One region of the Mesorhizobium sp. WSM4807 genome, then DNA from elsewhere that is predicted to be linked to it. Evidence: riboswitches for the same ligand, from Rfam matches in the RefSeq annotation. Region 1 holds a riboswitch; each other region holds the start of a gene.
The links. A riboswitch is a leader RNA that binds a small molecule or an ion and turns the genes downstream of it on or off. The one in region 1 is predicted to bind cobalamin.
Positions count from the first base shown of each region.

Region 2: another riboswitch for cobalamin. It lies ahead of AC0L3N_RS15935 (DUF1636 family protein); the one in region 1 lies ahead of metE (5-methyltetrahydropteroyltriglutamate--homocysteine S-methyltransferase).
Region 3: another riboswitch for cobalamin. It lies ahead of AC0L3N_RS21970 (CbtB domain-containing protein); the one in region 1 lies ahead of metE (5-methyltetrahydropteroyltriglutamate--homocysteine S-methyltransferase).
Region 4: another riboswitch for cobalamin. It lies ahead of AC0L3N_RS00610 (aromatic ring-hydroxylating oxygenase subunit alpha); the one in region 1 lies ahead of metE (5-methyltetrahydropteroyltriglutamate--homocysteine S-methyltransferase).

Region 1 is NZ_JBVVQY010000038.1:9,194-12,394, reverse strand. Features, by position in the region: gene metE (5-methyltetrahydropteroyltriglutamate--homocysteine S-methyltransferase) at 1-1,851, opposite strand, end outside; cobalamin riboswitch at 1,967-2,166, opposite strand; gene AC0L3N_RS30110 (adenosine kinase) at 2,562-3,201, opposite strand, start outside.
Region 2 is NZ_JBVVQY010000010.1:188,057-191,257, forward strand. Features, by position in the region: partial or broken gene AC0L3N_RS15925 (cobaltochelatase subunit CobN) at 1-250, opposite strand, end outside; gene cobW (cobalamin biosynthesis protein CobW) at 269-1,321, opposite strand; gene AC0L3N_RS15935 (DUF1636 family protein) at 1,318-1,752, opposite strand; cobalamin riboswitch at 1,791-1,994, opposite strand; gene AC0L3N_RS15940 (winged helix-turn-helix domain-containing protein) at 2,024-3,201, opposite strand, start outside.
Region 3 is NZ_JBVVQY010000017.1:136,078-139,278, forward strand. Features, by position in the region: gene cobU (bifunctional adenosylcobinamide kinase/adenosylcobinamide-phosphate guanylyltransferase) at 1-390, opposite strand, end outside; gene AC0L3N_RS21965 (CbtA family protein) at 413-1,192, opposite strand; gene AC0L3N_RS21970 (CbtB domain-containing protein) at 1,208-1,387, opposite strand; cobalamin riboswitch at 1,425-1,635, opposite strand; gene AC0L3N_RS21975 (acetyltransferase domain-containing protein) at 1,895-2,887, shown strand; gene AC0L3N_RS21980 (methyltransferase family protein) at 2,884-3,201, shown strand, end outside.
Region 4 is NZ_JBVVQY010000001.1:123,110-126,310, reverse strand. Features, by position in the region: gene AC0L3N_RS00620 (DUF680 domain-containing protein) at 13-237, opposite strand; gene AC0L3N_RS00615 (DUF680 domain-containing protein) at 359-562, opposite strand; cobalamin riboswitch at 1,076-1,277, shown strand; gene AC0L3N_RS00610 (aromatic ring-hydroxylating oxygenase subunit alpha) at 1,493-2,740, shown strand; gene AC0L3N_RS00605 (FAD-binding oxidoreductase) at 2,764-3,201, shown strand, end outside.

The DNA.
Region 1 (3,201 bases):
GATCTGGATCACCCTTGAGCCAGCTCTTTCAAGGTCGGCCACTTCATCGCGGATGGCGAGTGCGATCTGGCGGCAGGCCTCGGCGCGGGGTACGTCGTCGCGAACAAAAGACCAGTTAAGAATCGTCACTGGGCCTGTGAGCATGCCCTTCACCGGCTTTTTCGTCAGCGACTGGGCAAAATGCCACCAGAGAACCGTCATCGGATTGGGCCGCGATACGTCGCCGAAGATGATGGGAGGGCGCACCAGCCGGGAGCCGTAACTTTGCACCCAGCCATGCTGGGTGAAGGCGACGCCGGACAGCTGCTCGCCGAAATGCTGGACCATGTCGTTTCGTTCGAACTCGCCATGTACCAGCACGTCCAGCCCGATCTCCTCCTGCCAGCGGACCGCCGCCTCGGTCTCCTTCTTCAGGAAGGCCTGGTAATCGACATAGCTCAGCCGGCCCTTCGCATGAGCGGAGCGCGCCCTGCGCACCTCGGGCGTCTGCGGGAAGGACCCGATCGTCGTCGTCGGGAACGGCGGCAGGCCGAGCGTGTCAGCCTGGACTCTGGAGCGCTTGGCAAATGCGCTCTTTCGTTGCTTCTTGGCGCCGTCAATGCTGATAACCCGCCCATGGACGAGCGGATCATGGACCTTTTCAGACATTGCGCGCGCCGCGGCCGCCTCGGCAGAAGCTTTCAGTGCGCCTGCTACGGCCTCCCTGCCTTCCGATAAGGCTTGGGCCAGCACAAGCAGCTCTTCACTCTTCTGGGCGGCGAATGCCAGCCACGAACTGACATCCACATCGAGCGCGGTCTCCATCCGCAGGTCCATCGGCACATGAAGCATCGAGCAGGAAGGCGCAATCTCGACGCGATCCAGCGGCCAGCCGGCAACGATCGGCTTGATGCGGTCGAGAATGGCAGCCAGGTTCGCGCGCCAGACGTTGCGGCCGTCGATCAAGCCAAGTGAGAGCACCAGATCCTTCGGTGCGAGCCGACCAACCGTCTCCAACTGCTCGGGAGCACGCACGAGGTCGAGATGTAGGCCCGCCAGGCGCAGCGAAAGCGCGGTCTCCAGATTGTCTCCCAGCGGCCCGAAATAGGTCGCCAGCATAATTTTCAACTTGGGCGCGGCTTTCGACAGCTGGCCGTATGTGAATTCGAAGGCAGCTCGTTCGTTCGGGCTAAGGTCGAGCACAAGGGCCGGCTCATCAATCTGCACCCAGTCGGCCCCCGAGAGCTCCAGCCTCCGCAGGAGTTCCTCGTAGACGGGCAGCAGCCGCGGTAGGAGCGCTATGGGATTGAAACACTGGTCGGGAGACTTCGCCAGCTTGAGGAAGGTGACCGGTCCAAGGATGACCGGGCGTGTATGGATGCCGAGCTCTTTTGCCTCCAGAAAGTGATCGACTGGTTTCGTCGACGAGAGGGCGAATGCCTGATCGTCCCCCAGCTCCGGCACGATGTAGTGGTAGTTAGTGTCGAACCATTTGGTCATTTCCATCGCGGTTACGCGCTGGCCCTGAACTGCATGCCCGTGACTGGCGTGAACGCAACCCGCAGTATCGCCTTGCGTCCCGCGCGCCATCGCGAAATAGATGTCGAGCGGGACCTCGCCGCCCGTCCAGCCGTAACGGGATGGCACGGCGCCGACCATTGCTGCGGTGTCGAGCACATGGTCATAAAGTGAGAAATCGTTCGACGGGATTTTCGACACGCCGCGGTCGTGCTGCTCGCTCCAGCTGGCGGCACGGAGTGCCTTCGCCGTCGACAGAAGGTTGGCAGCAGAAGATTTTCCGGACCAGTAGCTTTCGAGCGCGAATTTCAGTTCTCGCCGGCGACCGATGCGCGGCATGCCAAGCGTTGCTATGGGAACTTGCTGGGAGACATTCATTCCATACCCCGATGGTTGCGGCGGGGACAAGGAAGGCGCTAGCAGGCCGGCATAAACGCCGAGCTGCCGCGGCCACCAGACACCCCGCCCGTGGACGTTGTTTACCGTGGCAGGTCTCCTGGCTCGCGGGTCACAGCCTCTGCCCGTCTTCCCGGGGCAGTTCGCCCCAGTGACATTGATGGGTTTGGCTCGCCGCTTACAGTTGCGGGGGCAGCGCCGGCATTGCACCGGCTTCCCTCTTAGCTCCGCTACGGCAACGCCTTGCGGAGAACCACGACACGCGGACAATCGCAGCAGCCCGCTTTGTTGTCAATGCGGTATAAAGAAATGTTTATGTGTTTATGTGAACCGTTCACCTGCGGCATGTTTCCCAAGTCGCAGGTCGCGGTAGAGCTGAGCCATTTGCGCCACTCGCCGGTCTGCGCAAGCTGTGCCTGGCCGCTCGGGCAATCTGCCAGTCTACGATCCCGGCTCAAAACGACTTTCGTCAAAAAGGGCGTGTTGGCCATCATGATCGGCCGGCAGTACTGGCCCGAAGTGCGACAACGTCCCTGAGCCTCAAGAAATCAGAAATTCGGAGAAAAACCGCCATCCTTCACGCAGGCACGCGACATTTCGATTTACCCGCGCCTGTCTGGACAGCCTGCACAACGGCACGGTGGACAGCACCTCGCGGAAATGCCTCCCTACAACAGCCCCGCCTGCTTGGCCTCGCGGCGTAAATTCTGCCGCGGCCTTGGCCCGATCTGCTGGATCACCAGCCCGGCCGCCAGTGAGCCGAGATCGCCGCAATGCTTCAGGCTGCGGCCTTGTGTGTAGCCGTAGAGGAAGCCGGCGGCATAGAGGTCGCCGGCGCCGGTGGTGTCGACCAGTTCGCGGATTTCCGTCGCATTGATGGTGACGGTCTCGTCGCCGCGCACGATGACCGAGCCCTTTTCGGAGCGGGTGACGGCGGCGATCTTGCAATCCTTGCGGATCTGGGCCAGCGCCTCGTCGAAGGAGGCGGTCTGGTACAGCGACTTGATCTCGTGGCTATTGGCAAAAACGATATCGACGGTGCCCGAGCGCATCAGCTCCAGAAACTCCTCGCGGTAGCGGTCAACGCAGAACGAATCCGACAATGTCATCGACACTTCGCGCCCGGCTGCGTGGGCGAGCTTCGCCGTCTGCCGGAACGCTTCCTTGGCGCGCGGCGGGTCCCACAGATAGCCCTCGAAATAAGTGACGGCGGCGCCCGACGCCTTGTCCGCCTCGACATCCTCCGGACCGAGCTCGACGCAAGCGCCGAGATAGGTATTCATCGAGCGCTCGCCGTCCGGCGTGACG
Region 2 (3,201 bases), on a different contig from region 1:
CCAGAATAACCCTGGCGTGCCGGGCGACGCTGTCGATCCAGAGATCGACGGACATCGGATGGCGGAGATCGCGCAAAGCCGCCAGCCGCATCGAGGGCAGGCGTTCCGCGTCCGTCTTCCACGCTGCTGCCAGCCCGGCCAGATCGCTGTCGGTGAAAGACAGCGCCACGACATCGGCAGGCGTCTGCCTGAGATCAACAGGCTCGGCGAGATCGTCGAGCGAGGCGGATGTTGTGGTGAGGATGTGCATCGCGGCTCGTGCCTGAGGTCAGCCGGCGAGAATACGCTCGATGGCCGGGCGGTTCAGCCCTTTCAGGCCGATGACGACGAGGCGCGAACGGCGCTCGTCCTCGGCGGTCCAGGCGCGGTCGTAATAGTGATTGACGCGTGGGCCGACGGCCTGCAGCAGGAGCCGCATCGGCTTGCCGCCGACCTCGACGAAACCCTTGACGCGCAGCACGTTTTCTTCCTCGGCCGCGGTGGCGACGCGCAACGCCAGCTCGTCGGGATTGGCGATCGATGGAATGTCGATGACGAACGAGTCGAAATCGTCATGCTCATGGTCGAGCTCGTCGTCGTGATGGGTCTTGCGGTTCTCGATGTCGTCCTCGACGGCAAGGCCGAGGCCGAGCAGCACAGACGGATCGACCTTACCCTGCGAGGTCGGCACGATCTTGACGGCGCGCGCGGCATGCTCGCCGATGATCGCATTGGCCCGGGCCGAGCCGGCGGCGTCCATCAGGTCGCTCTTCGACAATATGATCAGGTCGGCGCAGGCGAGCTGGTCCTCGAACACCTCCTCGACCGGATCGTCGTGGTCGAGCGTCTCGTCCTGCGCGCGCTGCGCCTGCAGGGCGTCCATGTCGTTGGCGACGCGGCCTTCCGCCAGCGCCGGTCCGTCGACGACCGCAATGACGCCATCGACGGTCACCCGGCTCTTGACCGTCGGCCACTGGAAGGCCTGGACCAGCGGCTTGGGCAGAGCCAGCCCGGAGGTTTCGATCAGGATATGGTCGACTTTCGGCGATAGCGACAGGATCTGGTCGAGCGCCGGGACGAAGTCGTCGGCGACGGTGCAGCAGATGCAGCCATTGGCCAGTTCGACGATGTTTTCCTCAGGGCAGGTGTCGATGCCGCATCCCTTCAGAATCTCGCCGTCGATGCCGATATCGCCGAACTCGTTGACGATGATGGCCAGCCGCTTGCCGCCGGCGTTTTCGAGCAGGTGGCGGATCAGCGTCGTCTTGCCGGCGCCGAGGAAGCCGGTGACGACGGTGCAGGGCACGCGGGAGATGTTAGCGGACGACTCTGGAGTGGTCATATCTGGTCCTTCAAAAGGTCGAGGGGAGGAATGCGGGCGACGAGGCCGCGTTTCAGGCAATCGGGGCGGCCGCGCCATGGAATGAGGCCGTCCGTCGAGGTGGCGAAGAGCTTTGCACCGGCGACCAGATCGGCGCCGCTGGTCACGGTCAGGTCGCCGAAGACATAGCTCCAGCAGCCGTCGCGCAGGATAGCGGCGCTGAGGCGGCGCTTGCAGTTGCCGAGGCATTCGACGGTGCGGATACGGATATTTTCGCCTGATACAGCGCGGCGCGTGTCTTCGGCCAACAATTCGCCGGCGCGAGGATGGCCATCGGAGCCAGTCTCATCGCGGCAGGAGGCGCAGACGATCACGGTGACGTCGGCCAGAGCATCCCTATCGCCGGACAATACGCCCGCTGTCTCAGCCGAAAAACTGCTGTCGCGTTCCAAATCAGGCTCCTTGCCCGGAAAACCCGCCAGGCGATCGGATTCTTATGTCCTAGACGGCAGGTCTCCTGGCTCGCGGGTCATCGCCTTGGTGCCGCCTTCCCGGGACCGTCCCAGTGGTTATCGGCCTTGGCTCGTCGCTTACAGTTGCGGGGACAGCCGCGGATTTGAAATCGGGATTTCGCACCGCATTCCCTCTTGGCTCCTCCCTTTGCCGAGAGGAGACCGTCTGAACCGGATTTAGGCTTGTGCAGGCAGTCGTGTCAACGCACGTCTACGACGCGGCAATGTTGGCGAGAGCCGAACCCAGATCGCCGGCCGGCGTCACCTCGATGCGATCCAGGCCGAGCCAACCCTGCATCAGCTTCAACTCGTCGAAGAGTTCGGCGGCGGTTTGCGGCGGGGCGCCGGGCTCGGCATAGGCGGCATGGACGCGCAGCACGCCGGCGGGGCGGTCGGCCTTGAGGTCGACGCGCGCCACGATCCTTTCGCCGAGCAGGAACGGCAGCACGTAATAGCCGTATTGGCGCTTTTCGGCGGGGGTGTAGATCTCGATGCGATAGCGGAAGTCGAACAGTCTTTCCGTGCGCGCTCGTTCGAAGACGACCGGATCGAAGGGAGCAAGCAAGGCGCGCGCCTCGATCTTGCGCGGAAAACGGGCATCCCTGTGAAGATAGGCTGTTTTGTCCCAGCCTTCGACGCGAACCGGCAAAAGATCACCGGCGTCGACCAGTTCCTCAATGCGGCCCTTGATGTCGGCGGGAGAGAGACGGAAATAGTCGCGCAGGTCGCCCGCTGTCGCGACGCCGTGGGCGCGGGCGGAAATGCGCAGCAATTCGCGGTGCGCGTCCTCCGGGGAGGGCACCGGCAAAGCAAGTACTGCCGGCGGCAGCACGCGCTCCGGCAGATCGTAAAGCCGCTCGAAGCCACGACGCGACGCCGTGGTGATACGGCCGGCCCAGAACAGCCATTCGAAAGCGTGCTTGGCATCGCTCCAACCCCACCAGCCGCCGTTTCCCTTCTGGCCTTCGAGGGCGGATGCGGCGACCGGCCCTCGTTCGACGACCTCGCGATAAATGTCTTCAATGTAGGCGGCGCGTTCGCGGCCCCACTTGGCCAGTCCGTTATACATTTCCTCGCCACGTTCGGCCCGCTCCATGCGCCAGCGCATCAGCGGATAGGTTTCGACCGGCAGAAAGGAGGCTTCGTGCGCCCAATATTCGAAGACCGTGCGCTTGCGCGTCACGGCGGCGTTATCGAGCAGCGCAAGCGGGTAGGGGCCAAGCCGCGAATAGAGCGGCATATAATGGGCGCGCACCACCGCGCTGACGGAATCGATCTGCAGCAGGCCGGTCCGGGCAAGCACACGGGCCAGATGGCGGCGATCCGGCGTGCTGCTGGGGCGAGGATCGGCAAACCCCTGTGCGGCAAGCGCAACGCGCCGGGCCATGG
Region 3 (3,201 bases), on a different contig from region 1:
CGCATTGTCGGGCACGATGCCCTGGCCAACTTCGTTGGAAACCACGAACCACGGCCCGCGCGGCCGCGACAGCACTTCCGCCAGCCCTCGGCATTCGGCCTCAACGTCATGTTCGGCCAGCATATGGTTGGTCAGCCACAGCGTCAGGCAGTCGATCAGGACGGGCCGGCCGTCAGGCAGCGCCTCGATCGCGCCGACGAGATCAAGCGGCGCGTCGACGGTCGTCCAGCCCTCGCCACGCCGCGACCGGTGCAGCGTGATACGCTCACGCATCTCGTCATCATAGGCTTGCGCCGTGGCGATGTAGGCCCACGGCGCCGGACAGGCCGTCACCAATCTTTCGGCATACGCGCTCTTGCCGGAGCGCGCACCGCCGATGACCAGGGTCAGCCTCCCGCCGGGAGCAACGGGATCAGGCAAAGCTGTCGCGCAGGCCGGTCGCGGTGCCGGTCAAGCGGCCGCGCACCGCGCCGACGACGGCGCCGAGCACCAGCCAGAACACCAGATTGGTCAGCGTCACCGCCACCACGAACTGGTGGTGCAGGCCTTCCGGGATCGGCGATTCGAAACTGTCGGGCTGCGGCGCGCCGACAATATGCGGCGCCACGATCAACGCCACGGCAAGCAGCGCCAGCGGCAGCGATTTGCGAAAGGCGAGCAGCCCGAGACCGGCCGCGGTCGCTATCACCGTCGCCGTCCACCAGATCTGGCGCTGGGTGAGATCGGCAGCCGGCATCATAGCCGGCAGTTCGGGCGGCAGGCCGAGGTTCGGAGCCAGCGTGAACACCGCAAAGCCGGCAAGGCCCCAGAACAGGCCCTGACGCCAATTGCCGATGCCGCCGGCGAACTCCGAAGCGGCGACCAGGATCAGCGCAAAGCCGATGCCGGTGACGACGTTGGCAACGACATTGAAGGCGAATCGTTCAAAACCGTCGGCCGGCGCCCAGCCTTCGTCTTCCGGGGCCGCAGCTTCGGCCGGCGCCGGTGCGGCGCTGCTCATGGCATTGGCGTCCGAGGCGTTCGCGGCGGGCGCCGCGGTATGGTCATGCGTGTGACCACCGCCGGCCTGCTCGTAGACTTCCGCCTTGAGAATGAGCGGCACGGTGGCGTAGGCCTGCATGCAGGCAAGAACGACGCCAGCCACAAGCCCTGCGATCGCCGCGATGAATACGACGTTGCGAAACAGTGTCATGATGTCGGCCCCTCGTCAGTGGCAGGGAAACGCCATCGAATGGCGATAGTCGTGGGCGGCATTGTGGACCGCATCGATATGCGAGAAGCCGACAAAGCCCATGACGAAAATGCCGAGAAATGCAGCAAGCGCCAGCTGCACGAAGCGCGACTGCGAGGAGATGGAAGCGCCGAGCGAGACGGAAGCGGTATTCATGTCTTGTCCTTTCGCCCTCCACCCGAGGGCATAGAAGTCAGTTCTCCTGTCGCCGGCAGGTCTCCTGGCTCGCGGGTCAGCGCCCTTCCCCACCTTCCCGAAGAAGCTCTTCCCGAAAGAAACTCTTCAGTGGCATATGGAGAGGACTACCGCACACAGTTGCGGGGGCAGCCACGGCATTGGGCAAAGAATCGCCCTTACCGCATTCCCTCTTGGTTCCAAACGGAACCGACGACGGGTGCGACTATAGGCAGAATCGCCGTGCCCGGCAAACCAAATTCCGCCAGCTACCAGCGCGAATGCACCGTCTCTGGAACCAGCCGGCCGGCGCCACGAGGCCGGAGTGCTGATGCCGAGGAATATGGCCCGCATCGCTTCTAATGGGTGCGTCAGCGGCATACGGCGCTTTCACCGACGCCCTGAGCATCAACGGGATTTGGCCCTGTCTTCTTTTGTCTGGGGCAACCATGATAGTCGTCTTGCAGTGCTGAATCAGATTGCGAGACCATGAGCATTTCTACGCCGACCGTTCAGGACCGATCCAAGCGCATCATCGCCATCGACGTCGCCCGCGGCGTCGCTTTGCTTGCCATGGCGAGTTACCATTTCACCTGGGATCTCGAATTCTTTGGCTACACCGATCCCGGCCTGACCGCCTTCGGCTGGTGGAAATTCTACGCGCGCTGCATCGCTTCGACCTTCCTGTTCCTGGTCGGCGTCAGCCTGTTCCTCGCCCATGGCAAACTGATCCGCTGGGACGGCTTCTGGAAACGCTTCGCCATGGTCGCCGGGGCGGCGCTCGCCATATCGGCTGCCACGAGGCTTGCCACGCCGGACAGTTTCATCTTTTTCGGTATCCTGCACGAGATCGCGCTCGCCAGCCTGCTCGGCCTGGCGTTCCTGCGGCTGCCGGCGCTGCTGACGCTGGTTATGGCAGCTTTCGTCATAACCGCGCCGCTCTACCTCAGGTCCGAGACCTTTGACCATCCGGCCCTGTGGTGGGTCGGCCTGTCGGCAACCAACCCGCGCTCCAACGATTATGTCCCGCTGTTTCCATGGTTCGGCGCTGTGCTTGCGGGTATCGCGACGGCAAAACTCGCCTCCGCCTCCGGCCTGCTGACGCGGTTGGCAGGCCTGACGCCCGGCCGCTGGACAAATCCGCTGGTCTTTATCGGCCGGCACAGCCTCGCCTTCTATCTGATCCACCAGCCTGTGCTGATCGGCTCGATCTGGCTTTTTTCGCAAGTCATGCCGGCACCGGTCGAGACCAGGCAGGTCACCTTCCTGAAAGAATGCCAGACTTCGTGCGAGCAATCACGCGACACGGACTTCTGCTCCAGCTATTGTGTGTGCATGCTCGATACGCTCGAGGGCGAGGCCACGCTTGATCGGCTCTACCGCAACGACCAAGCTGCGGAATGGAAGGCACATCTCGACGAGCTCGCCGGCGCCTGCACTGCCAAAGCCGACAGCACTTTGATGGAGGGAGGAGCACAATGACCGACCATCAACAGAAACCTGGGCAACAGAAACCGGGACAGCCGAAACCGGGGTTTATACCGTGGCCGCCGCTGATCTATGTCGCGGCCATCGCCGTCAGCATCGCGCTTGGCTTGCTCTATCCGCTGCCATGGATCGGCGGCCTTCTGGGCGACATCCTGTTCGCGGCCGGCTGGGTGGCATTGTTCGGCGTCGTCGCACTCTGGTTCACGGCGATCCGCACCATGATCCGGGCAAAGACGACGCTCCACCCAAACGCCGTGCCGGACCATCTGGTCACATCAGGCCCCTTCGCCGTCAGCCGCAACCCGATA
Region 4 (3,201 bases), on a different contig from region 1:
TTGGGATCGACATTAGTTGTTGCCGAAGAGGTTACGGTCGCTGCCATTGACGGGCTTCTCGTCAGCCGGAACCGGATTCTGCGCCGAAGCCGAATTCTGAATCGAAGCCGTGTACGAGCCGTTGTCGACCGCAGCGGCCGGCTGGTTGGCGCCGTTCAATCCAAAGTTGTCGCTGCCGGCAAAAGCGCTGCCGGAGACAGCCAGGATGGCGGCGGTGGCAAGAATGATCTTCTTCATTTCTAGTACTCCTGAATTTTTCAGATCCCGAGCGGCGGACTGGCCGCTTTGTCTTGTTGTTTGACCATGATCTTTTCCGAAAACCGGTTTCCACTTCGGGATCATGGTCTGGGATCAGCTGTTAATTGTTGCCGAAAAGGTTGCGGTCGGCGCCCTGGTCGACGGGCTTTTCAGCGTGAGCCGACTTCTGAATGGAAGCCGTATACGAACTGTCGACCGAGGCGGTCGGCTGATTGGCGCCGTTGGACCCATAATGGTCGCTGCCAGCAAAGGCGCTGCCGGTGATGGCCAGAACGGCGACGGCAGTAAGAGCAATCTTTTTCATTTTTGGAACTCCAGTATCTTTAGTTTTCCGTCCGTCTAGCGGCGTGTCTTGAGAGGGATTCGCGTCGTTCGGACAGCGCCGATGTGGGAAGGCCATCTGGCAGATTCCAATCACGAAGTTGTTCCATGTGGACCAAGAATCTACACCTTGAAATTGTACCAGAGGCTTCTCTCGTTATTGCTTTCTGGCTTGTTTTCAAAGGTTTAAGACAAAAAGGCTAATCGACCATTTGACGGATTGCCGGACCTGCGTTCACAGCGTCATGCACGCATTGTCAACAGAAACGAACCGTTCGGTTCGATTTTAGAAGCGGCTTAAAAAGCCGGTGCTGAGTTGTTGTCGAATCGTTAACCATTTCGGCGCCATGCAATGGTCAATCCGGCACGCTTTCAGGAGCTCGCAGCAGGCGCAAATTTCATCTTCCTCAAATCCCGGTCCACAGGTTTCGCCGGCGGTGTCGCGCCGCATGGATACGATGTCGCTTTCATGCCGACAGTCAGCCGGCCGTCATGATTAGATCATGCCAACTCAGGTGCCGCTTGGTGACGACGAAGCGGAGAATTGGGAAGCCGGTCAGAACCCGGCGCTGCCCCCGCAACGGTGGTGGAGTTCAAGTCGCAACGGGAGACCACTGGGCCACAAGCCTGGGAAGGTGTCGCGATGGTCCGCAAGGACACTCCAGAGCCCGGAAACCAGCCCGAGATTTCTAGACTCGACTGATCGCGGTGGGCGGTCAAGAGGTGGATAGTGCATGCCCGGCCCTGTCGCCGGCTTGCGGCCGATCCTCCCTCCATCACCACCAGTTCAGTCTTTGGAGCGACGTGCGTCCATTTGGACGCACAAAGTACGCTCCAAGACTTTGAATTGCGCATCGTGCTTTCCGAAATCGATTCCGATTTCGGGCCGATGCGACGGCTATGAGGACAGGACATGGATGCGCGCAACGACATGCTGAGGCTCTTGCACGGCCGCAGGGAAGGCTACTCGCTCGAGCAGCCCTTCTACACCGATCCCGATTTCTTCAAGCTCGACATGGAGCTGATCTGGTATCGCGACTGGCTGTTCATCGGCCACGATTGCGAGTTGCCGAAGCCGGGCAGCTACATCACCGCGCAGATCGGCGACTATCCGGTCGTGCTGGTCCGCGACCAGCAAGGCAAGATCAACGCCTTCCACAATTCCTGCCGGCATCGCGGCAGCCGCGTCTGCAACGCCGACAAGGGTACGGCGGCGAAGCTCGTCTGTCCCTATCACCAGTGGACCTATGAGCTGGACGGCCGGCTCTTGTTCGCAAGGCAGATGGCGGACGGCTTCGACAAGAGCCAGTTCAGCCTGAAGCCGGTGGCTTGCGAAAGCATCAGTGGCTACATCTTCATCTGCCTGGCCAAGGAGCCCGCCGATTTCGCGCCGATGCGCGCCATGATCGAGCCTTACCTCCTGCCGCACCGGCTGCGCGAGGCAAAAATCGCCTTCGAATCGACCATCGTCGAGAAGGGCAACTGGAAGCTCGTCTGGGAAAACAACCGCGAGTGCTACCATTGCGCCGGCAACCATCCGGAACTGTGCAAGACATTCCCGGAAGCGCCGACCGTGACCGGCGTGCAGGGCGCCGACAGCGATCCGGAGATGCTCGCGCACTGGGCGAAATGCGAGGCGGCGGGCTTGCCGAGCAAGTTCCGCATCGATCCGGCCGGGCAGTATCGCGCCACCCGCGCGCCGCTGCTGCGCGATGCCGTCAGCTACACGATGACGGGAAGACGTGCGGTGAAGAAGATCCTCTCCGACGACGTTTCGACCGACCGTATCGGCTCGCTGCTGCTCTATCACTATCCGACGACCTGGAACCATATCCTCGGCGATCATGCGGTCACCTTCCGCGTGCTGCCGATCAGTGCCACGGAAACGGCCGTCACCACCAAATGGCTTGTCCATAAGGATGCGGTCGAAGGCGTCGATTACGACCTCGCCGAACTCACCCATGTCTGGACTGAGACCAACGACCAGGACCGCCGCATCGTCGAGGAAAACGCCTTCGGCATCCTGTCGCCGGCCTATGAGCCCGGCCCCTATTCTGAACTGCATGAGGGCGGCGTCATCCAGTTCGTCGAGTGGTACGCCTCCTTCATCGGGCCGCGCCTTGCCGAGGCCGGGCGGCCGGCGTTGCGCAGCGTCGCCTGAGCGAGGTCAAGGGGATGAATGCGATGACGGACCTCGGCCTCTACCGCCATCTCGACGAGATGGCGCCCTGGAACGACAGGCTTCAGGTGCTGGAAGTGATCGGCGTCAGCGACGAGGCGCCTGACGTGAAGACCTTCACCTTCCGCTCTGACAACCAGACCTGGTTCCGTTACAGACCGGGGCAGTTCGTGACGCTGGAACTGCCGACCACCGACGGCCCGCTGATGCGGACCTATACGCTGTCGTCCTCGCCGTCGCGGCCGTTCTCGATCGCGGTGACGGTGAAAACGCAGGCCGGCAGCCTCGGCACGCGCTGGATGTTCGACAATCTGAAACCCGGCGTTCACGTGAAGGCCTATGGGCCGGCGGGCGACTTTTCGCTGCACAGCCATCCCGCGGCCAAGTATCTGTTCATTTCGGCCGGCTCCGGCGTGACGCCGATGATGTCGATGCTGCGCTGG